3 regions of the Pseudoalteromonas espejiana DSM 9414 genome follow, and region 2 is predicted to be linked to each of the others. Evidence: predicted binding sites of a transcription regulator. Region 2 holds the regulator's gene; each other region holds the start of a gene.
The links. The regulator sigma-54, encoded in region 2, starts transcription at its own class of promoters, with help from an activator protein. The targets are predictions, from matches to a motif close to GTTGGCACGNNNNTNGNNT.

Region 1 (8,364 bases), 560 kb from region 2:
CAAATTTCAATCCACAAAGGTCAACACGCCCTAGGGGTTGTTGATCTTTGTTTGTATTTTAGTCAGGTATGCATCGATAACCACATAATAGCGAATGCTAATGAAACCATTGATGCATAGTTCCTTTCTAATTTATCGTACCGAGTTGATACTGCTCTGAAGTGCTTTATTCGTGCAAACGCATTTTCAACTAAGTGTCGATACTTGTATAGATCCCAATCCATATCATTGTTTTTCTTGGTGTTATCTTTACGCCGAGGGATTAGTGGCTCACTTCCATGCTCAGTTACATAGTCACGAATTGATTGGCTATCGTAGCCCTTATCAGCAATCACATAGTCACTTTTAGGCGAATGTTTTATTAGGCTTTCTGCCATAACAAAGTCATTTCGCTGACCACCTGTTAATTCAAAGTGTACTGGGTATCCATAGCTATCAACGGCCAGATGAATCTTAGTTGAAAAGCCACCCCGACTTTTACCTATCGACTCATCTTTGTCGCTCTTTGCACCACTACTATGTTGATGTGCTCGCACAATACTGCCATCAATGAATAGCCATTCAGAATCAGTGATGAGGGCTAAATGTTTAAAAATAGTATTTAAAATGCCTTTCTTAGACCATAAGTTAAAGCGCCTAAACACAGTACTCCAAAGCCCAAAGTGTGGTGGTAAATCTCGCCAAGGAATTCCTGTGCGCATTCGATACAAAATACCTTCTAGCGTCATTCGGTGGTCAAATTTATTATAAACTCGACCACTATTGAGCATTAATTCTTTGAGCTTTAACCAGCGTTTATCTGTTAACATTGTTCTTGGCATAGCAACATCCGTTCTCGGTGGTATGTTTGATTTTTGGCGAAACCAATTATACCTTGTTGCTATGCCGTTTACTTTTTCAACAAAGATCAACACGCCCTAGTAGCACTGCAATTACTAACAGCAATAACCAGGTTAATAATTAGGCTTTTAGTAATACCCTACAACGGGTAGAATGTTGCTAACAATAATAAAAAAGCCTCTATCATGCATGAATTTCATCAATTAAGCGCTACCTCCTTACAAGGTAAACCAATTAACTTTAGTGATTTTGAAGGTAAGGTTGTGCTTATCGTTAACACAGCGAGTGAATGTGGATTTACAAAACAATATGAATCACTACAAGCGCTACATACTAAATACGCGCAAAGTGGTTTGGTTATTATTGGTTTTCCGTGTAATCAATTTGGCAAACAAGAGCCGGGCGACGCGAGACAAATACAACAAGGGTGCTTAATTAACTTTGGTGTGAGCTTTTTAATGGCCGCTAAGGTAGACGTTAATGGCGAGCACGCACACCCAGTATTTAGATACTTAAAGTCTGCACTACCTGGGTTTTTAACCCGAAAAATAAAGTGGAACTTCACTAAGTTTTTAATTGCGGGCGATGGCACACCTATAAAGCGTTATGCCCCTTTTACTAAACCAGAAAAGCTAGAAACCACCATTCAAAAAGCACTCAATAAATTAAGCGCTTAAAAGTAATAAAGAGGCAAATAGCCCCTTTATTGCCATTATTTAGCTTTTTAACATGCTTAAAAGCACATTAAAGCCCTCATAGTGGCGCGTTATTTTTACTAGCACAATTTAGTCTATGTAATCGTTTAAGTCGTCTTCGCCTAGATTTTTACGCAAACGTTTTTGCTCAAGGTAATCTTCAAGCTTCTTTTTTACCTTTTGCTTTTTTTTATCATGCTGATTACGCCCGACCATTTCGTACTCGTCTTCAACAAAATCATCATCTAGCGCATCGTAACTAAATGTTTTACCCACAACCCACTCCATAAAGTGTTTGAGACCAACTCAGGTTATTTGCTGTCGTTGGTGAAATTAAAAATGTTCAGCACTAATTTAGGTATAAATAAGCGCCAAAATAAAGCCACGTGACTATCGTAAATAGCCTTCATGTCAGTATTGTGAATAAATAGCGCTAAATTAAGAAAGTGGGAAGTGAGAGTTTTTTATCGTATCGACAAATATAATTTATCATTTATTTATATTTAGTAAATTTGACTAAAAATTAGCTTAATTATTAAATTACGCACGCAACCAAAAACCATAAGCATTTGTAATTTAACAAAATAAAATAATGGCACCAAACTTGTTAATACATACCTGTCATCAACAATTATTCGAGAAAAACATGAAAAAATTACTTTTAGTGAGCGCTTTAATTTGTACACCGGCTGCAATGGCACATAACGATAATGATTCTGGCATTTCGTTTAGTAATGAACAGTGTAATGTAGAATTTAAAAACGACGTGCGCATTAAGCCTAGCGAGTTAGAAATTTTCACTGCATCTAATCAATTTATGCGTTTTAACAACAACGGTAATTTAACTGTAAATGGCGAAGAAGTTTCAATTAATAGCGAACAGCGCCAGGCCCTTACCCAATACTCAGACACTTTACGTACACAATTACCCGAAGTCGCTAATATTGCCTTAGACGGGGTAAAAATAGCAGGCGTAGCGCTAGAGGAAGTGGCAAACGCATTTAATATTGATGGCCTCAATGATTTATCAGGCCTAATGGACGGCATAAAAGTTGAAGTAGAAAATACATTTTACCAACAAGGTACATTTGTTATGGGCCAGCAGAGTTTTGATCAATTTGGCGAAAACTTTGAGCAGCAGTTCGAACAACAAATAGAAACTGTTGTTGAGTCTGCCGTTATGCAGTCTATGGGCAGCATTTTAGTTGCGCTAGGGTCTGAATTAATGGGTTCGGGTGGCGATATGGATGCATTTGAGCAGCGCATGGAAAACATGGGTGAACAAATAGAAGAAAAAGTAGAGTTACATGCAAATAAGCTTGAACAACGTGCTCACGCCTTGTGTGATAACTTTGCCGATATTGCCCAGCAAGAGCAACAATTAGTAGCACAATTACCTCAGTTAAAAGGCTATGAGCTATTTACCATTAAACAAAACTGATACACAGCACTATATTTAACATCCCTTTGGCAGCACTTACTGTGCTGCTTTTTTATTTTAAGTTATGGGCAAGTACGCCTAATTGAGTAATAGCCTGTTCAATTTCATCGCTCCATTGCACACCATAACTTAATCTAATACAGCTTTTATACTTATTACTGGCTGAAAATATAAGCCCAGGCGTTATGCTTATTCCAGCCTCAAGAGCGAGTAAAAAGAGTTTTTGGCTATCTACACCTTGTCCAAAGTCGAGCCAAATAACACACCCACCTTTAGGATCACTAATACGGGTATTGGCAGGCATGGCGTTTAACAAGCACCAACGCATGCGCTCTTTATTATTACGTAAACGTTGTCTCAGCACTTTTAAATTCCGGTCGTATTCTCCGCTGGCTATAAATTCAGATAACGTCCATTGATTTATAAGCGAGGCTGAACAGCTTAAAGCGCGTTTATGCCTACGTGCCTGCCCTGCAAATTTGCCAGCTATTAACCATCCTATTCGATAACTGGGTGCTGCCGTTTTTGAAAACGACGCACAACTTATTACTAACCCTTTTTTTGAGTAAGCGAGTGCGGGTGTGCCACGCTTAGGGGTAAAATGCAGATCGCCATAAACATCATCCTCAATAAGCACAACATTGTGAGACTCAATAAGATCAACCATTTGCTGGCGACTGTCATTACTCATGAAGCTGCCAACTGGGTTATTTATAGCCGTAGAGAATAAACACGCTTTTATATCGTGTTGCTCAAGTGCATGCGCTAAATCGTTTAACCAAATACCGTTATCTGGACACAGCGGCACCTCTAGCGCTTTTAAACCCAAGCTTTCAATTAGCTCAATAATGCCGTGGTAACACGGAGTTTCTATTGCCACTATATCACCAGGCTTAGTTACACATTTAAGTGCTATCGCCAGCGCTTCTTGTGCTCCGTTGGTAATTACAAGCTCGTCTATGTTTACTCCTATGCCAAACCCTAAATACCGATGCACTAGCTGCTTTTTTAATGGCGCAAAACCATCTATTGGGCCGTAATTTATAACGCTTGAGCCTGCAATTGTCATTACTCGGCGCATCGTTCGCGCTAATGCTTTATCGGTGGGTGCGGCAGCAACAGGGTTTGCAATACCAAAAGGGATTATATTGGGCTGATGTATGGCACTGTAAACTTGTTCTATTAATTCTTGTTTATTTACAGTAACGGGCTCACGGCTTAGCTTTACGCGCTTTGGCAAACTGTAAGCGGTATTTATTACCTTTAAAAAATAGCCCGATTTTTCACGTGCCTCTACTAACCCCTGATCTTCAAGTGCCTGATACGCCTGCTTAACCGTAGGAATACTTATATTTAAATTATCTGCCATTTTACGCAGCGACGGTAGCTTTTCACCTGGGAGCAATACTTGCTGCGCTTGCATATCTTTAATTAGCTCAATAACTTGCTGATATAAAAATTCGGCCTTTTGCTTGGTTACTGTTTGCTGCATAACACACCTTAAATCTGTACAGGTTACATTTATACTTTTCTGTATATGGTAAGTATACAGATAGACTTTAAAATAACCACTTAATCTATTTTTAGAGGTTTGCCATGAAAAGCGCAGCGCTATATCTCACCACCGTTTTAATTTGGGGCTCTACTTGGCTCGCTATTTCTTTTCAGCTAGGCGACATAGCTGTTGAGCTATCATTATTTTATCGTTTTGCCATAGCCGCAGCATTTATGTGGTTATTTGTTGCGATTAAAAAGCCCGATATGCGATTTACATTACTCGACCATGGCTTTTTTGTTTTGCTGGCTGCATCTAACTTTGGCTTAAATTATTTATTACTATATTGGGCGCAAAATTATCTCTCTTCAGCAATGGCCTCTATCGCATTTTCAATGTTGCTAATAATGAACATAGTAAATACTCGTTTGTTTTTTGGTAAGCCAATTGCGAAACGAATATACGGCGGCGCTTTAATGGGTGTTTTGGGTATTATTTGTTTGTTTTGGCCTCATTTACAGCAATTCGACTTGAGTAATGGTGCGTTGGTCGGGTTACTACTTGCCCTTGGCGGTACCTTTGTGGCTTCATTGGGCAACATGATTAGCGTTCGTAACTCCAATCAACAAATTGGTGTTGTACAAGGTAACGCTTGGGGCATGTTATATAGCGCATTAGGTTTGGCTATTTATGTGCTACTAAACGATATAACCGTAAGCTTTAATGCACCTACTAGCTACTGGCTTTCATTACTTTATTTATCGGTATTTGGAACTGTTATTGCCTTTGGCTGCTACTTTGCGCTACTTAAAAATATAGGGCCTGAAAAAGCAAGCTACGCCATTGTGTTATTTCCACTCGTAGCCGTAACCCTAAGTAGTTTTTTTGAAGGCTTTGAGTGGCATGCAAATACCTTTGCCGGTTTTAGCTTAGTGTTACTAGGTAATGCCATTGTACTTACCCCAACAAAAAGAATTAACGCCTATTTAGCAAACCGTTTAATCGCTAAAAATGGCTCCATCCCCAGTTAGAGGCGTTTTTAACGCACTAACACAAAAGCGCCTACCCTACTGTAGGCGCTTTTTTATTGGCTTATGAAAAGCTAACGCGTGTTTTTTAATCGTAACTAAGGCCGGCGTCACACCAACTAGCTCTCCGTCAGCCTCAATAATTAAGTTTGGTGTTTTAATATGTGCTGTATCTAATTGGCTGTAGGTTAATGTACTTATTGCGTGGTGGCGCTTAAAAATTAATTTAATAAAGCTAGCAAGGTTATTAAATAAGTTACCTGCCGGCATTTGGTAGCACTCTAATAAACCATCATCAATTTTAGCTTTAGGCGCTATTTTTAAGCCACCACCAAAGTATTGATGATTGGCAAATACAGTAATTAAATTTTTATATGTATACGTTTTATTTAAAAACACACCTTCTAACGTACTGGCTTGGTATTTAAAAAGCGCCTTAAAACTTGTCCAGCTGTAGAGCCAAGCTGATAAGTTTTGTACGCAACTTAATTTATTGATTACATGCGCATCAAAGCCCACACCCGCAATGTTTATAAAATAACGCGTATTAACTAAACCTATATCTATTTGCTGCGCAGGTGCATTAAAAACAGCGTCCTGCCACTGTTTAGCTGTGCAATTAAAACCACGCGCAAAGTCGTTTCCTGTGCCACAAGGCAATATTGCTAAACTACAACGGCTTTGCATTAAACCATTTACAGCTAAATTAATGGTGCCATCACCTCCAATCGCAACCGCAATTTGACTGTTTAGCGCAGACACTTTAATTTTTGAAAGGTCGTATTCAAAATTACCTGTCGTTTTAATTGTTTTACATTCGATATTTTTAATTTTACAGATTTTTTTTAGCCAATTAACATGCTTTACTGCTTGTTTTTTTACGCTAGGTTTAACAATTATTAACAACTGCAAGTAATATCTCCCTAAATAGCCAACCTAAAGCCATAAATTTAAAGTTAGTTAAAAATATTTAATCTGAATAACTAGTCACATAAACGATTATAAATTTAAAAGTTTCATTTAAATAAAGGCTAAAACCAATAAAAATAAGGTTTAGCATAAAAAGTACTATTAAATAATTATGCATATCTCACATTTTATAAATTTAGCTAAAACTAAAAATTATAATTTCGGATAAAAATAACTAATAGCTAAGACTCAATTTATATTGTTTTATTTTTAGACAAATAACATGCAAAATGCTCGCGTTTTAAACACATTTACCTTGGAGCAAAAAGATGAACCCTATAAATACCCTAAACCAAAATGCAGCCTCTCACGTGAGCGTTAAACCAACTAACCGTAAAGCTAAAATGCTTGCTAAATTAAATCGCATGGGTAAAAGATTAGCGCTTAATAGCGCTGCTCAATACAAATAGTCATGTAAGTTTTGAATACTTTGCAAAGGCAGTAAAAATAAAACACTATTGAAAGCACTTCTTTAGCTCCCTAAATTTACTGCCACTGCTTTATTTTTAGTTTAAATCTGCCTAATTCCCCTATATTTACAAAAAAAACCTCAATTACGCCTACTTTTTAAGCAAACAGTTTATTTGCTATTTACACGACGGTATCACCTAAGTATTATTCTGCGTCACGGAGAGATGGCAGAGTGGTCGAATGCACCGGTCTTGAAAACCGGCATAGGTTTGTAGCCTATCTAGGGTTCAAATCCCTATCTCTCCACCACTATTTAAATTAATGGTGTGAGTTTATTACCATTAATACAATCTGTTATGCGTTGGAGAGGTGTCCGAGTGGCCGAAGGAGCTCCCCTGCTAAGGGAGTATAGAGTTTGTAGCTCTATCGAGGGTTCGAATCCCTCCTTCTCCACCATTTCTAATTTAGAAACCGCTTAATTGCGGTTTTTTTATGCCTGAAATTTAAAAACCGATGTACCCAAGGAGGGTGAGCATCCTCAATTGGCTTAGAAGTAGTGTGCCCTTAGCCTAGGTATAAAATATCTACCACACCAAAATTAACTCATACTTATAGTGTAAATAGTTAAGCTAATTCTTTGTTCACTTTAAAACACATTGAACCGCCTCGTTAGTTGCGGCATTATTAGCCTAGGTTTAGACTAAAATAAGTTTAATTATGATCCGCTCATTTGTAGCACTTGCGTGTTTATTGTCGTTTAACACGCAGGCCGCTGAAGACATCACCGTATACAAGTGCACAATTAAGGGCATTGCTACCTTTAGCCAAACTCCTTGCGCAAAAAATGCAGAAGTAATTAAGCTCAAGCAACCACTTATAGCCGACAAACAAAGTAACAATGGCTCAGCTGCATCGCTACCTGGTACATCTTCAGTTGATAACTATATAGAGATACAAAAAATTGAGCGCGAAATTAAGCGCCACCAGCTCTCAATAAAAAATTATAAAGAAGATTTAGCTCACGCAACACAACAAGCGAGTTATGTTAACCAAGATCAGGCTAATCGTATGGGCGCTGAATCTATAGCTGATGCTATCGCAACAAAAACAGCTGCAATTCAAAATCGCTATAACGGCTTAATTTCTGCTGTTCAGCAACAGATAGATATTTTACAGCAACAAAAAAGGCAACTTAGCTCACAGCCGTAATAAGTACACCAAGCAGAACCGCTATTTATACCTCTTTAAATAGCTTTTTCTTACCTCTTAAAATTACACTTATAAAAAATACCGCAAATAACTTACTGTTCGCTATACTGATATTTAAAATTACGCACTTTTAAAAAGTCAGGGAGCTATGTGAAAATTTTTAACTCAAAATATCATTCAGTTATCTTTTACATAATTTTTTCTTTAGCGTACTTTTTAATTGGTATTTCACTTACTAAGCTCGCCTTTAACTCTCAAATTATTCCGGTATGGATC
Region 2 (8,364 bases):
AACTGAGCAACCTCACTTTCATCCATAGAAATAGGAATCGACTCACAGTCTTCATCCATTAAATCTCGTACTATTTTTTCAGGTGGATTAGTTAAAAGTGTACTGAGCGATAATGCGCCTAAAAAGCAATTATGTTTATCAACAACGTATAAATCATCAGTGCCTTCTGGCAGCTCACCTCTGAGCCTTATATAACGCAGTACTACATCAAGTGTAACGTCTGGGCGAATGGTCACCGTATCGGTGTTCATTAACGCACCCGCTGAGCGCTCTTGGTATGAAAGAGCCTGAGTGGCTCTTTCACGGTCTTGGGTGTCCATAGCCCCAACAACATCTTTATAGACAGTATCAGGGAGACTACGTAGTACTTCACCTAAATCATCGTGCCCCATATCCTCGGTGGCAGCGGCAATGTGTTCAGGCTCCATCTGCGCAATAATACCTAAACGTACATCCTCAGAGAGCTCTTCTAGCACATCACCTTGTACATCTGGGTCAACCAGCTGCCAAAGCATGCGTCTAATTTTATGTGGTGAGGATTCGAGTAAAAGGGCAGTATCACACGGGGCCGTTTTTGCTAGCATGCGTCTTACTTGAACAAATTGCCCACTATTAAGTGATTTAGTCACCTGTTTTAATTGTTGCAGTGGGTAGTCTTGTTCAAACGCTTCTGGCATTGGCATCCTAAATTTTTTTATATACGACGGGGGAGGCGATTAACCACATCGCGATTAATCTAATTAAATACTATTCATTTACCAAGCTACACAAACTGATCAGGGCATAAAGCGAAAATGTTTGAGCAAGCTAAGTAATTAAACGTTTATTCTTGTTCGTTAAATCGTTGTGCAATTAACTGCCCAACAGCGTGGAGAGCTTGTTCTGAGTCTGGGCCTTCACATACAACTTTAACTTCTTTACCTTTACTACTTTCGAGTAGCATTAAGGCTAATACGCTATCACCAGCGGCTTCTTTATCATCTTGATGTAAGGTTATTGTAGCATCAAATTGCACGGCTAATTGTGCAAGCACCGTTGCAGCTCTGGCGTGTAAGCCTAATTTGTTTTTTATTAAAAACGTGTCTTCACAGCGCATAAATTACTATACCTAAACTGAACAGGTTATTATTTTAAGGTTATTTTTCTTGCTCACGATGACGAATTTTTACATTAGGGTGCGTCATAGCAAAGCTTTCACCAATGGCTTGTGCCAAATACACCGAGCGATGTTGCCCGCCAGTACAACCTATAGCAATTGTTAAATAACTGCGGTTGTTACGCTCTAAATGCGGTAACCAAGTTTGTACAAAGGTTTGAATTTGCCAGGTGAATTTTTGCACTATGCTGTGATTTGCTAAAAAGTCTTTTACAGGCTGATCGAGCCCTGTTAAAGGCTTTAATTCTGGCTCCCAGTGCGGGTTTGGCAAAAAGCGAGCATCAAATACATAATCAGCTTCTTTTGGAATACCATGTTTAAACCCAAAAGATTCAAACGTCACAATAAGTTGTTTATCTTTTTTACCCAGTATTTTTTCACGGATAGATTCGGCTAATTGGTGCACACTTAAATCAGTGGTATCAAGCATAAAATCGGCGCGTGTGACCAACACATCAAGCAGTTCTTTTTCTTTTTTTATTGCTAAATCAAGTGGTAACGAATCAATTGATAGAGGGTGTAAGCGGCGCGTTTCAGAAAAGCGTTTGATCAGTGTTTGATCGTCACTATCTAAGTAAAACAGTGTTGGTTTTGCAAAGTCAGGAAGGTATTCAAGAATATCGTTGAATTCGTCTTGTTGTTTTGGGATATTACGCACATCAATACTGACCGCTATTTTGTCGTAGTTATCTGATACGCTGCGTACCAAAGAGGGCAGTAAGTTTACCGGAATATTATCTACGCAATAATAACCCAAATCTTCAACTACGCGCAAAGCAACCGACTTTCCTGAACCAGAACGGCCGCTTATGATAATCAACTCCATTTATCGCCCTTAGTATTTACTACGATTGTTCAACAATAACGTTATACAGCTCAGCATCGGTTTTTGCACTGCGTAGCTGTTTACAAAATTCTTTGTTGCTCAGTTTATCAGCTATAGTTGCTAGAGTCTTTAGGTGCTGCTGGTTATCACCATCTGGTACGATGAGTGCCACAAAAATATCAACCGGGCAGTTATCTATCGCATCAAAGTTAACAGGTGTATCGCTAACAAGTACTAATGCAAGCGGCTCTTCTACGCCACCCATTCTGCCATGAGGAATCGCGATTCCTCGGCCAATACCTGTGCTACCTAGTTTTTCTCTGCTTGCTAATGCGTTGAGAATATCTTGCTGTGGTAAATAAGGTAATTTTTCATGAGCGAGTTCGCTAATGAATTCTAAAATTCTTTTTTTACTACTAAAAAGGACCGCAGCTTTGCTGCAGTCCTGGCATACTAATGTACTTAATTTCATAATATTAGTGTCTAGCGAGCTTCTCTTTATGTTTAATAACTTGGCGATCGAGTTTATCAATCAACGAGTCTATTGCGGCATACATATCTTGGTGCTCTGTAGAGGCAAATAAGTCTGCGCCACTTACATGAATTGTCGCTTCAGCTTTTTGGTTGAGTTTTTCTACATCGAGAATGACATGCACATTGCTAATATGATCTGAGTGCCTTTCCAGCTTTGCAAATTTATTATTTACATAGTCTTTAAGTGATTCAGTTACTTCTACGTGACGACCAGTTAGGTTTAGTTGCATAAGCATTTCCTCTTTGTTTTTTACGTCTTATATCAAACTCTTTCTCTGATTTGACGGTGGAATAGCTAGCGATTCACGGTATTTTGCTATTGTGCGTCTAGCTACTTTAATTCCTTGCTCTGCCAATATATCCGCAATTTTGCTATCACTCAATGGTTTAGCTGAGTTTTCCGCGGCAATTAGCTTTTTAATCAAGGCGCGTATTGCTGTAGATGAGCACTCACCACCGTTTTCGGTGCTTACATGGCTTGAGAAAAAGTATTTAAGCTCAAAAATACCACGTGGTGTATGCATATATTTTTGCGTAGTTACACGCGAAATTGTCGACTCGTGCATTTCTACCATTTCAGCAACATCGTTTAATACCATAGGCTTCATGGCTTCAGGGCCATGTTCAAAAAATGCCTGCTGCTGTTTTACAATACAGTTAGTTACTTTTAATAGCGTATCGTTTCTGCTCTCTAGGCTTTTAATAAACCATTTAGCTTCTTGCAGGTGAGAGCGAATAAATTGGCTATCACCCGAAGATTTTACGGTACGCGACATAGCCGCATACTGACTATTTACACGTATTTTTGGCATGCTATCTGGGTTTAACTCAACCACCCAGCGGCCTTTAATTTTTTTAACCGATACATCAGGTATAACATACTCAGACTCTTCCCTCACTATGGTATCAGCAGGTTTTGGGTTGAGAGTGTGTATTAATGTCATTACCTCTTTAAGCTCATCTTCTTTGAGCTTTGTTTTCTTCATTAATGTACGATAGTCGCGAGCTGCTAATAGATCAATATGATCGGTTAAGATCATTTTTGTTTGTTCTATTAAAGGTGTATCTTTATCAAATTGATTCAACTGTATACATAAGCACTCTTGTAGGCTTCGTGCTGCAATACCTACAGGGTCAAATAATTGAATTCGCTTTAAAACAGCTTCAATTTCATCAAGTTCAACTTCAACGTCATCATCGTGCTCTTGGTTAAAGCTTTCTAAAATTTCTTCGCAGCTTAACGTTAAAATACCTGAGTCATCTACAGCTTCTACAATGGCAATAGCAATTGCTTCGTCGGTAGGGCTAAAGGGTGTAAGTTGAAGCTGCCACATTAAATACTCATGAAGCGTTTCGGTAGAAGCACCTTGGTAAATAGACTCATCTTCTGGCATTGGGCCTGATGAAGCTGCAGGCGCGGCGCTCATGTATTCATCCCACGTAACATCCATTGCCATATCATCGCTAACGGTGTCTTTATTTAAAGCTTCACCGCTGTCTTGTTCGTATTCGCTGGCTGAATCGTCAGTTGATGCGCTTACGGTTACATCATCGGTGTCTGCTTTTTGCTCGTTTTTTCCAGCCGAATCTTCCGTGTAATCTTGCTCTTCAACTTCTAATAGCGGGTTGCTATCAAGTGCTTCTTGTATTTCTTGCTGGAGATCCAATGTACTGAGCTGCAGCAAACGTATCGCTTGCTGCAATTGTGGAGTCATTGTAAGTTGCTGGCCCATGCGCAGCTGTAATGATTGCCTCATGTATCTCTAACAATCCTTTTATGTTGTTATAATTAATATTAGCAGATGCTCAAAGGAGTGGCTTGATTGTTACAGCCTAAATTGCTCGCCTAAGTAAACATCGCGCACAGTTTTGTCGTTTAATACGTGTTCTGGAGTGCCAGATGCAATTAGCTCCCCATGAGAAACAATGTAGGCTTTTTCACAAACATCAAGGGTTTCTCTTACGTTGTGATCGGTAATTAGTACCCCAATCCCACGATTTTTAAGATGTTCAATTATTTTCTTTATATCTAACACTGAAATTGGATCAACACCAGCAAAAGGCTCATCCAATAAAATAAATTTAGGATTTGCGGCTAATGCGCGGGCAATTTCAACGCGGCGACGTTCGCCACCAGAAAGCGCCATACCTTGGCTGTCGCGAATGTGCTGAATACTAAACTCATCAAGTAGGTTGTTAAGCGTTTCTTCTCTAGCGGCTTTATTAAGCTCTTTTCGCGTTTCTAAAATCGCCATTAAGTTTTGATAAACTGTTAACTTTCTAAAAATTGATGACTCTTGTGGTAAATAGCCAATACCTAAGCGAGCACGGCTGTGCATAGGTAATAACGTAATGTCGTTATCATCTATTGAAATTTTACCTTTATCGCTAGGAACTAGGCCTACAATCATGTAAAACGTGGTGGTTTTACCTGCACCATTAGGGCCTAGTAAGCCAACAATACTACCTGCTTGAACTTCTAACCCAACGTTTTTTACAACTTGGCGACCTTTATAGCTTTTTGCTAGTAATTCTGCTTTTAAGGTACTCATGGTTGGCCTTCGTTACCTGTTTTATCTTCTGGTTTTGCTTCAACAGGTACTAAAATAGTGTGTACGCGATCTGTTGAGTTTTCGTCTTTTTCAGCGCTAATTAGCTGTTGTTCCATGTCATAGGTAATGCTTTTTGCATTAATTTTTTGACCCGCTTGGGCAACTTCTGCATCACCTACAAGGGTTAAAAAACGCTTAGCTACATCGTAGCGAACTTCGTTAGCACTGGCGCTCATTATAGTGCCATCGTCTTGTTTTTCTTCAAAGTATGCAGGGCTGCCTGTGGCAATTAGTAATTGCTTGTTATCACCTAAGTCTTCGCGTTTATGCACTTCAAGACGGTCGGCTGTAATTTTGCGGCTACCATGTACAATTTCTACATTTTTTTCAAAAATACCTACATTTTCTTTTAGTTGACCTTCTTGGCGGTCTGCACTAATTGAAATTTGGTTCGCAGGTGGCGGTGTTTCAGGTTCAGCTGAAGAGGCGCTAAAAGCCAGCACTAACGATGGAATTATTAAAATTTTAGTAAGTTTATTGGTCATAATATATTGTTCGCGTATGGTTAATTAGTTTTATTACTTCGGTTTTTAAATCGGCTTCTAGGCCTTTACCGACAATTTTTAAGCTGGGTCCAGTTACAACCACCGGTTGCTCTGAGCGCATTGTTAGCGCTTTAATGTCGACTTCGATGTTGTCGGCATTAATGTTATCTATCATGGCGTTATCAACTAAATTTTTGGCAACTACATTGCCTTCTAAAATAAGTTGTTTGTCTTCATATAAGGTGGCTTCGTCAGCATTTATACGCCACGTTTGTTTTTCGTTATATAGGGTAAAAATTGGTTTTTCAAAAAAGGTAAACCCAAGTTGTTGGTACAGCTCCATTTTAGCTGCAGTCACTTTGTGATTTATTTTACCTTGCTCATCGTAAGAGGTTTGCTTTAGCTCTATGGCGGTGTAGTCGGGTTTAGCTATAATCTCCGGCTCTTGTTCGGGAGCAACATTTGTTTGACTAAAATAAGGGTACCAAAGCCAAACCATACAGCCGATGAATAGCGCGCTGAGTATAACGCGTGCTGCATTCATGAACTGGTGCCTTGGGTAGTTAGTGCAATACCGTTTTCGAGCATTAGTAAGTCGGTCAGCTCTCTTACTGCGCCAAAGCCGCCAGGCATTTGCGTGGTGTAATGCGATAAGCGCTTAATAAGCGGGTGGGCATCGTTAACCGCGACGGCAAAACCTACTTGCTCCATTACTGGCATGTCTGGGCCATCGTCGCCTATGTAAGCTATTTGCTCGTCGGTTAAATTTAATGTGTTTTTGAGCTCTTGATAAGCAATGAGTTTATCTTCTTGGCCCTGATAAATATGCTGTACTGTTAAACTGCTCATGCGTGTTTGCACTATTTTTGAGTGGCGTCCGGTAATTACAGCAACCTCAAAGCCGCTATTAATAAGGGATTTAACGCCAAAGCCGTCTTTTGTATTAAATGCTTTTAACTCTTCACCTTGATTACCTAAGTAAATACGGCCGTCAGAAAATACACCATCAATATCGCATATGAGTAGTTTTACTTTTTTGGCGCGTGCTTTTGCATCATCGCTTAGCGGTTGATAGAGATCTTCAAATTGCATTTATAATACTCCTGCTTTTAATAGGTCTTGCATATTTAAGGCGCCAACAGGCTGGTTTTGCTCATTAACTACGATTAAACCATTAATCCGCTTATTTTCCATTATATTTAGTGCTTCTGCTGCGAGCATGTCGGCAGTGGCTGTAGTGCAAGACTTGGTCATCACTTCGCTTATAGCCGTAGTATGTATATCTATACGTTGCTCTAAAATACGGCGTAAGTCACCATCAGTAAAAAGCCCTGCTAGTTGTTGCTTGTTATCAACTATAGCGGTCATACCAAGCCCTTTAGCAGACATTTCAATAAGGGCATCTTTAATTGTTTGCGCTACACCTATCATAGGGGTGTTTTTACCACTGTGCATTACATCTTTTAAGGTAAGTAATAATCGCTTACCTAAGCTACCACCTGGGTGAGAAAGAGCAAAGTCATCGGCAGTAAAGCCGCGAGCTTCTAATAGCGCAACAGCCATGGCATCGCCCATTGCTAAAGTTGCTGTGGTACTGGCTGTTGGTGCCAACCCTAATGAGCAAGCTTCTTGTTCTACTTTTATGCATACGTGTACATCGGCAAGGGTTGCCATAGTAGAGAGCGGGCTGCCTGTCATTGATATAATTTTAGCGCCTAAGCGTTTAAGTACCGGAATAATATTGAGTACTTCACTGGTTTCACCTGAGTTAGATATAAGCATAACTACATCATTTTTAGTGATCATACCTAAGTCGCCATGACTTGCTTCACCAGGGTGAACAAAAAAAGCCGGGCTGCCAGTACTTGCAAGTGTTGCTGCTATTTTATTGCCAATGTGCCCAGATTTACCCATGCCAATTACAATAATACGGCCTTGGCAATCAAACATTAGCTGACAAGCTTGATTAAAGTTTTTATCTACGTATTGGGTAATATCGTTGAGTGCTTGGCGCTCAATATTTAAAACTCGTAAACCTTGCTCAATAAAATTAAGTTCTGCCATTGTTACCCTACTTGACTAAAAATATAACCTTGGTAAGCCAAAAATGCGATGAGCAATAGGCCACCTTCAACTCTATTGATACGCTGAGAACCTCTAAAGTTCAATGACATAACAATAAGCGCAAGTGTAGCACCTAGCATAATAAAGATATCGCGGCTTGCGAGTGATGAATCAACCATTGATGGGTTAATAATACCTGCAAGGGGTAATACCGCTAAAATATTAAAAATATTTGAGCCAACAATATTACCCAGCGCTAAGTCGTCTTCGTTTTTTAAAACACCCGCGACTGAAGCTGCAAGCTCAGGCAAGCTTGTGCCAATTGCTATAATTGTTAAGCCAATAACTAAGTCGCTTAAGCCAAAGTATTTTGCAATATCTACTGCTGAGCCTACTAAGAAATGTGAGCTTACAGGTAATAAAATCATGCCAACAATAAGCCAAAAAACGGCGTTTTTGGTGGGTACATTATTAGGTACTTCATCGCAGGCTTCTGATACAAACGGGTCATCTTGGTTTTTAGCACGAAGTGATACAACAATTAGCCCGCCAATAAACACTATAAAACCAATGAGTAATGCCACCCCTTCGGTAAACGAAAAGTAGTTATCAGAAAAAACATACCATGTAGCTAAGGATGCCAGCATAACTAGTGGCATTTCGCGTTTTAATGTACTTGATGAAACA
Region 3 (8,364 bases), 1.2 Mb from region 2:
GGTATAAAAGGCGGTGAAAAACTCGATGCCATGATAAGCGATAAAATAAGCCAGCAATCAGCAAATAAAGAGGGTGATAATAATGCTGATGCAAGCCAAGGCGAGTAAATAGTATAAAACCCACAATGCAAAAGCATTGGGAAATAGTTACTGACTATCAGCGCGTTTTTACAAAGTAAAAGCGCGCTTTTTTTATATTTTATAAAATTAAGGGCCTAATTATAAAATTAACTCCTTTCACATACATATAAAGTAACCATTTTCGATAAGAGCGCAATAACGAACACTTGTAACCATTGTGAATACATAAATAATGAGTGTTTGGATAAACCATGCATTATAGTGCTTTTTTGTTCCTTATTTATGTATTTAAATCTGTTTTTATGTTTTTTTTAAATAAATTAATTTATTTTCACCATTGGTTAAGCTAGATTTAAATTAACTATTCTTTATTTAGTAAATGTAAATGCCAAGCCAGAAAGAAAATTCAGCTTTTCAAATGAGTCACTGGAGTTTAAAAACTAAGCTAACTTTAATTTTCCTACTTGTAGGGATAATACCCGCTCTCATAATTACGACAATTTCTACATTACAATCGAAATCACGCGTCGAATACAACATATCTCAGTCGCTAGAGGCGATTAATCAAATAAAAAAAACTCAGATCAAAAACTACTTTAAGCAAAAAAGGGCAGATATTGAGCTTTTGGCTTTAACTGTTCCACTGCTTAAGGAAGACAACTACGATCGCTTTTTTACAGAATATATACAGAAGTATGGCTATTACGATGTGTTTTTAATTGATAATAATGGACTTATTTATTACACCCAAGCTAGAGAGTCTGACTATCAAACAAACATCTTAAAAGGGAAGTATGCAAGTTCAAATTTAGGAGGTTTAATTAAAGAGGTTAAACAATCTAACAGCTTTAGCATTGCTGATTACAAACCGTATGCACCAAGTAATGGAGAACCAGCCGCATTTATTGCTATACCTGTTGATGGTAGCGATGTAATTGTTGCTTTACAGCTTTCAAGTGAAGGGACTAATCAAATAATGGGTGTTCGTGAAGGGATGGGAGAAACTGGTGAGAGTTACTTAGTTGGAGAAGATAAGCTAATGCGTTCTGATTCATATCTTGACCCAGAAGGACACTCACTCAATGCAAGCTTTGCAGGAACTGTAAAAAATAATGGTGCTGATACAGAGGCTGTAAATTTAGCTTTAAATGCTCAGCATGGCACTAAAATAATAAAAGATTATAATGGAAACAACGTGCTTTCAGCCTTCGATAGTATAAAAATTGGCGACTTTAGCTGGATTATATTAAGTGAAATTGACGAATCAGAAGCATTCGCACCAGTCCATCAGACTGTGCTCTTTAGCGTAATTTCTATATTAGCAGCTGCAATTGTTGTTGTATTCATTGGTGTTTTCTTTTCACGAAAAATAGCAACTCCAATAATTGTTGCGTCCGCTTTCGCAAAAAAAGTAGCAGCAGGAGATCTTCGCAGTAACATCGAAGTCAATTCGCACGATGAGGTAGGCATGTTACAAGTTGCATTGCATACTATGCTAGAAAATCTCAGAAAAATGATTGGTGAATTATCTAACGTTGCAGTTCAGCAAGGCAGTACAGCGACAGAGCTCGCCTCAGTTACTGAACAAACTAGCTTAGCAGTTACCGAGCAACAAGCACAAACTATACAAGTTGCAGCTGCCACTACCGAAATGACTGAAACAGTTAAAGAAATAGCAAGTACAACCGCTAGTGCATCATCATTGTGTAAAAACATTCAAATAATGGCCCGGGAAGGGTCTGAAAATAATGATAGTACTTACAATGCACTTGTTTCTCTTGGAGATGCTACACAAAAAGCAGCACATGAAGTGACAGAGTTGAGGCATAATTCGGAAAAAATAGTGAATGTATTAAGCGTTATTAAAAAAATAGCTGATCAGACTAATTTGCTTGCTTTAAACGCTGCAATTGAAGCTGCTAGAGCAGGTGAGCAAGGGCGTGGTTTTGCTGTTGTTGCAGATGAAGTACGCAGCTTAGCTAAGTCAACTCAAGAGTCTACAATGGAGATTGAAGTCATCATTGAAGCTGTAGTGAGTGCTAGTAACGCAGCTGTTCAAGCAATGACAGATAATGTAGGGCAAACAACTCAAGTTCAGGAAATAGCTAAGAAAGCAAACTTAATCAATAGTAATGTAGGCAAAGAAGTCGACGAAATTTTTGATATGGTTGTTCAAATTGCTACTGCCTCTGAACAGCAGTCGACTACCATTGATGAAATATCGCGAAATATAGGCGTTATAAATATGGGGATATCAGAAACTGAGCAAGCAGTAAGGGATATTGCACAATCAAGTAGCGAATTGTCTAGAATGGCAAACGGCTTAAATGATGAGGCTCAAAAATTTAGCCTTTAACTTACTCTATTTATCTAGAAATTTATTAATTCAATACAGCCAATTTTATTAATATAACCACGATAGAATGTTACAAGGATGTACCTTAAAGGGCACAAGTTATACGTGCGATAGATGGTACACGGATATTAATAAATATTCTGACCAACGAACTGCTGAAAAACTGACGCTCTCGTAAATTGCAAACTTTAAAGCATATAACATATTTGTTTTGTACGTTAAATAACACTAATTTTATTTCGAATGATTTTAACCCCATCCATATTTTCTAAAAATTTTTGTGCCAGAGCGCGCTGAAAACCTGTTTTTGCTTCTCCGTATAAATCGACTTCACCGTTTTTAACCTGTACACGAATATCACTTAATGCCAAATTAGGGTTGGTACGTAAGGTGTTGGTAATTGATTGTTGTAAGTTAGGTTGAGTAGCCACACTGCTTACTATGGCTAAGTTAGTTGCTGCACTTACTTTAGTAGCGCAAGCTAATAAAAATAAACAACAAAATGATACTAAAGCGATAGTTAACTTGAAGCGGTTCATAACTTTATCCTTACATTACGGTTAATAGTGCAGCAATTGTTTGCTGAGTTATTTTTACAGTTACAATTTCAGTGCCAAAATTAATGCATTGAAATATAAGGATATTTTATTAAGTGAGAATTCAGGTGGGCAATAATTACATTTTACTGAGTATGAGTTACATGCTTGGGTTACATTTGTAACAGGTACAAAGGGCAGAGCCTGTAAGGCTTTCACTAAAAAGCCGGCTAATGCCGGCTTTAATATAAAAATGTTTAAGTTATTTTTTCTTTTTAACCTTCGCTTTTTTCTTGGCTTTCATTTTTACTGGATCTTTACGCTTTTTAGCTGGTGGCTTAGCTTCTTTGTGTTGTGGCTCAATACCTTTAATTATACGGCGCTTAAGCTTTTGCTCTGTGTAGCGTTCAACTTTGTATAAAATACCAATGTCGTGTGCTTCAACAAGCGATATTGCAATCCCTTTTTTACCAGCACGGCCAGTACGGCCAATGCGGTGTACATATACATCGGCAGTGCGTGGCATATCAAAGTTAATTACGTGGCTAATGTCTGAAACGTCAATGCCACGTGCAGCAACGTCGGTTGCTATTAATATGCGAGTTTTACCACTGTGAAAGTTTTCCATGGCTTTCATGCGTTTGTCTTGTGGCATTTCACCACGTAGCCATGCTGCTTTTACACCATTATTAGTAAGCTCACCAATGAGTGTTTCTAGGCGCTCACGGGTTTTAACAAACACAATAGCTTTACTTACGTCAGGGCCATTTAAGGTATTTACTAAAAGCTCTAATTTGTGGTGGTAGTCATCAGCAAGGTGAACCCACTGGTGAATTTTTGCTTTTTCTTTACGTGACGATTCCGCTTCAAGTAATGCAGGGTCGTTTAAAATGCGCTCTGCAAATAACTCTACGCTGTCGCCCTCAAGAGTGGCTGAGAATAAAAAGCACTGACGACGGTTTTTAGCTTCATCACATATACGTAGCATTTCTTTTCTAAAGCCCATGTCTAACATGCGGTCGGCTTCATCAAGAATTAGCATTTCTACGTTTTCGGCGTGGAAATTTTCGGTTTCAAGGTATTCCATTAAACGCCCTGGTGTGGCGATTAAAATGTCATTATTGTTTTCAAAAATTTCTTTGTGAGTACCGTAGTTAATCCCCCCGGTTACTACACCAATTTTAAGGTGAGTACCTTTAGCAAGTAGTTCACATTGTTCATGAATTTGATAAGCCAGTTCACGCGTAGGGGTCATAATTAACACACGAGCAAAACCAGGATCGCGGCGTGGAAAATCCATTAAGTATTGAATTGCCGGAATTAAAAATGCCGCTGTTTTACCTGTGCCTGTAGGTGCCGACGCTAAAATGTCGCGACCTTGTAAAGCCTCAGGAATAGCTTGTTGTTGAATGCTGGTTGGTGTTTCATAACCCATTTTATCAATGGCGTTGAGTAGCTTTGTATCAAGATCAAATTCAGAAAATTGCATAGAGTGTCTAAAATAAGGGACAATTACCTGCAATTATACGCGCTATACGCCAGTTGGTGAATGAAAAGGTGAAAAAATGTCAGGGTTTACATTTAAACAATTTAAGGTTGAGCACGATAAGTGCGCCATGAAGGTCTCAACCGATGGCATTTTACTTGGTGCATGGGCCAATTTAAACGGCGCACAATCATTGCTTGATATAGGAACAGGCACGGGGTTACTGGCGCTAATGTGCAAGCAGCGAAGCAGCGGGCTTGCAATAACTGCTGTTGAGGTTGATGAAGCAGCTTATAACCAAGCGCTAAAAAACTGTGCGAGTAGCCCATGGCCAAATATTAATATAGAGCACACCACAATTCAGAGCTTTGAACATGCCAAGCCGTTTGATGTCGTGATTTCGAATCCGCCGTATTTTAATAACAGTTTAAAAGGTGAAAGCGATACCCGAAACACCGCCCGCCATACCGATGGATTAAGTTTTGACGAGTTAATAAATGCGTTTAAACGTTTAAGTCATAGTGGCTCTCGCTTTAGCTTAATACTTCCCAGCATTGAAGGCGCGCTATTTATTAAGCTTGCTACGCAAAATGGGCTGTATTTAAATGTACATTGCCAAGTAAAAGCCACTCCTAATAAAGATATTAGCCGCAGCTTAATGACATTTAGCTATGTAAAAAGCGATATAGAATCTTCAATACTGTGTATTAGAAACTTAGATAATAGTTACACAGTTGATTATGTAGCGTTGTGCAAAGCATTTTATTTAAAAATGTAAGCTGTTTATTGAGCTTGTTTATCTAGGGGTTGTTGATCTTTGTTTGTATTTTAGTCAGGTATGCATCGATAACCACATAATAGCGAATGCTAATGAAACCATTGATGCATAGTTCCTTTCTAATTTATCGTACCGAGTTGATACTGCTCTGAAGTGCTTTATTTGTGCAAACGCATTTTCAACTAAGTGTCGATACTTGTATAGATCCCAATCCATATCATTGTTTTTCTGGGTGTTATCTTTACGCCGAGGGATTAGTGGCTCACTTCCATGCTCAGTTACATAGTCACGAATTGATTGGCTATCGTAGCCCTTATCAGCAATCACATAGTCACTTTTAGGCGAATGTTTTATTAGGCTTTCTGCCATAACAAAGTCATTTCGCTGACCACCTGTTAATTCAAAGTGTACTGGGTATCCATAGCTATCAACGGCCAGATGAATCTTAGTTGAAAAGCCACCCCGACTTTTACCTATCGACTCATCTTTGTCGCTCTTTGCACCACTACTATGTTGATGTGCTCGCACAATACTGCCATCAATGAATAGCCATTCAGAATCAGTGATGAGGGCTAAATGTTTAAAAATAGTATTTAAAATGCCTTTCTTAGACCATAAGTTAAAGCGCCTAAACACAGTACTCCAAAGCCCAAAGTGTGGTGGTAAATCTCGCCAAGGAATTCCTGTGCGCATTCGATACAAAATACCTTCTAGCGTCATTCGGTGGTCAAATTTATTATAAACTCGACCACTATTGAGCATTAATTCTTTGAGCTTTAACCAGCGTTTATCTGTTAACATTGTTCTTGGCATAGCAACATCCGTTCTCGGTGGTATGTTTGATTTTTGGCGAAACCAATTATACCTTGTTGCTATGCCGTTTACTTTTTCAACAAAGATCAACACGCCCTAGTAATAAAGGATAATTTACCTATTATGCATACGTATTCAGTTTTTATTTAATCAACCTCCCGACTAGTGTTAACCACTTGTAAATAACGTCGAGTATGCAGTATAGCTCGCTCAACATTTGGAACACACACTATGAAGCTGAATAAAATTATCACCACCGCCGGGTTAAGCCTTGGCTTAACTTTACCAAGCTTAGTATCGGCTGCCCCTACAACATTTGTGCATTTATTTGAATGGAACTGGCAAGATGTAGCGCAAGAATGCGAACAGTTTTTAGGGCCCAAAGGATACGCTGCTGTGCAAGTATCACCACCTAACGAGCATATTACAGGTAACCAATGGTGGACTCGCTATCAACCTGTGAGCTACCAACTACAAAGCCGTGGCGGTAACCGCTCGCAGTTTATAGATATGGTAAATCGCTGTAATGCAGCAGGCGTAGATATATACGTTGATACGCTAATAAACCATATGGCAGCAGGCAGTGGTACTGGCACTGCCGGTAACACCTTTGGTAATAAACAATATCCTATTTATAGCCCACAAGATTTTCACGAAAGTTGCTCAATTAACCCAGAAGATTACGGAAATAACCGTTATCGGGTTCAAAACTGCGAGCTAGTAGGGCTTGCCGATTTAAACACCGCTTCAAATTATGTACAAAATACGTTAGCGGCCTATATTAACGACCTTCAAGATATTGGTGTTAAGGGGTTTAGGTTTGATGCTGCTAAGCATGTTGCCGCAAGCGATATTCAAGCTTTAATGGCAAAAATAAATGGCTCGCCAGTGGTGTTTCATGAGGTGATAGATCAAGGTACTGAAGCGGTAGATGCCTCAGAGTACTTAAGCACAGGTTTAGTTACTGAGTTTAAATACAGTACAGAGCTTGGTAATGCCTTTAGAAATGGCTCGCTTGCGTGGCTAAGTAATTTTGGTGAGGGCTGGGGCTTTATGCCAAGCTCATCGGCAGTAGTATTTGTTGATAATCACGACAATCAGCGCGGGCATGGTGGTGCGGGTAATGTAATTACTTTTGAAGATGGCCGTTTATACGACCTAGCTAATGTATTTATGTTGGCGTATCCGTATGGGTACCCAAAAGTGATGTCGAGTTATGATTTTCATGGCGATACCGATGCGGGTGGACCAAGTGTGCCAGTTCACAATAATGGTAACTTAGAATGCTTTGCAAGTAATTGGAAGTGTGAGCACCGGTGGTCGTACATTGCTGGTGGTGTCGATTTTAGAAATAACACTGCCGACAATTGGGCTGTAACAAACTGGTGGGATAACACCAATAACCAGATTGCATTTGGGCGAGGTAGTTCAGGCCATATGGCAATTAATAAAGAAGATGCCACTTTAAATGCAACGGTTCAAACAGACATGGCTGCTGGGCAATACTGTAATGTGTTAAAAGGTGAGCTTTCGGCTGATGCTAAAAGCTGTAGTGGTGAGGTTATTACCGTTAATAGTAATGGCACTATTAACTTAAATGTGGCGCCGTGGGATGCCATGGCAATTCATAAAAACGCTAAATTAACGCAAAGCTCGCTCCCTAATAACGCAGAGGATTGGCAAAGAACCGTTGTTTTTATTAATGCACAAACACAAAGCGGGCAAGATATGTTTGTTCGCGGTGGAATAGACCATGCCTATGCCAACGCAAACCTTGGTAGGAACTGCCAAACAACTAACGTTGAATGTGCCATGCCTATTCGTCACAACAATTTAAAAAATAATACCACTTCGCTTTGGAAAGCAAACGATAACTACCTTGATTGGTATGGTATTGAACAAGGCCAAAGCAGCGAGGCGCAAGGTACGGCGACGGATTGGACTACAAATATATGGCCTAGTGAATATGGCACGCAAAAAACGGTAGATGCTGATGGCTTTGGCGTTACGCCCCTTAACATATGGGGCGAACACTACTGGATGCTTGATGTAGAAATGGATTGCAGTAAAGCGGTTAACGGCTGGTTTGAGCTAAAAGCATTTGTAAAAAATGGCCAAGAGTGGGAGGGCGATATAAACCAAGCAAATACCCCATATGCAAGTACTAACCATATGGCACAGTGCGGCAAAATTAATATGTTTGAATTTAATAGCTCAAGTGTAGAGGTGCGTGACTTTTAAATACGTATTTTAAAATATGTACTTTAAAACATAGTTATTAAAAACCAAGTGCGTTAACGCGTGCTTGGTTTTT

Region 1: PESP_RS00305 (YggN family protein) is a predicted target of sigma-54. The motif match lies at 2,127-2,145, and genes of this name have one in related genera.
Region 3: PESP_RS03080 (BON domain-containing protein) is a predicted target of sigma-54. The motif match lies at 3,037-3,055, and genes of this name have one in related genera.

Annotation. Positions count from the first base shown of each region.
Region 1 covers NZ_CP011028.1:53,648-62,011, reverse strand. Annotated here, with positions in the region: gene PESP_RS00320 (IS5 family transposase) at 63-821, opposite strand; gene PESP_RS00315 (glutathione peroxidase) at 1,026-1,517, shown strand; gene PESP_RS00310 (PA3496 family putative envelope integrity protein) at 1,626-1,811, opposite strand; gene PESP_RS00305 (YggN family protein) at 2,182-2,976, shown strand; gene PESP_RS00300 (aminotransferase-like domain-containing protein) at 3,029-4,468, opposite strand; gene PESP_RS00295 (DMT family transporter) at 4,573-5,502, shown strand; gene PESP_RS00290 (diacylglycerol/lipid kinase family protein) at 5,539-6,411, opposite strand; gene PESP_RS20415 (hypothetical protein) at 6,738-6,878, shown strand; tRNA gene PESP_RS00285 (tRNA-Ser) at 7,098-7,188, shown strand; tRNA gene PESP_RS00280 (tRNA-Ser) at 7,243-7,335, shown strand; gene PESP_RS00275 (RNA-binding protein) at 7,597-8,088, shown strand; gene PESP_RS00270 (ATP-binding protein) at 8,239-8,364, shown strand, end outside.
Region 2 covers NZ_CP011028.1:3,210,932-3,219,295, reverse strand. Annotated here, with positions in the region: gene mgtE (magnesium transporter) at 1-677, opposite strand, end outside; gene PESP_RS14610 (HPr family phosphocarrier protein) at 824-1,096, opposite strand; gene rapZ (RNase adapter RapZ) at 1,137-1,982, opposite strand; gene PESP_RS14600 (PTS sugar transporter subunit IIA) at 2,002-2,454, opposite strand; gene hpf (ribosome hibernation promoting factor) at 2,459-2,746, opposite strand; gene PESP_RS14590 (RNA polymerase factor sigma-54) at 2,774-4,273, opposite strand; gene lptB (LPS export ABC transporter ATP-binding protein) at 4,343-5,068, opposite strand; gene lptA (lipopolysaccharide transport periplasmic protein LptA) at 5,065-5,613, opposite strand; gene lptC (LPS export ABC transporter periplasmic protein LptC) at 5,603-6,157, opposite strand; gene kdsC (3-deoxy-manno-octulosonate-8-phosphatase KdsC) at 6,154-6,705, opposite strand; gene PESP_RS14565 (KpsF/GutQ family sugar-phosphate isomerase) at 6,706-7,677, opposite strand; gene PESP_RS14560 (calcium/sodium antiporter) at 7,680-8,364, opposite strand, start outside.
Region 3 covers NZ_CP011028.1:682,733-691,096, forward strand. Annotated here, with positions in the region: gene PESP_RS03070 (mechanosensitive ion channel family protein) at 1-108, shown strand, start outside; gene PESP_RS03075 (methyl-accepting chemotaxis protein) at 467-2,437, shown strand; gene PESP_RS03080 (BON domain-containing protein) at 2,656-2,976, opposite strand; gene srmB (ATP-dependent RNA helicase SrmB) at 3,236-4,462, opposite strand; gene PESP_RS03090 (tRNA1(Val) (adenine(37)-N6)-methyltransferase) at 4,539-5,237, shown strand; gene PESP_RS03095 (IS5 family transposase) at 5,292-6,050, opposite strand; gene PESP_RS03100 (alpha-amylase) at 6,282-8,291, shown strand.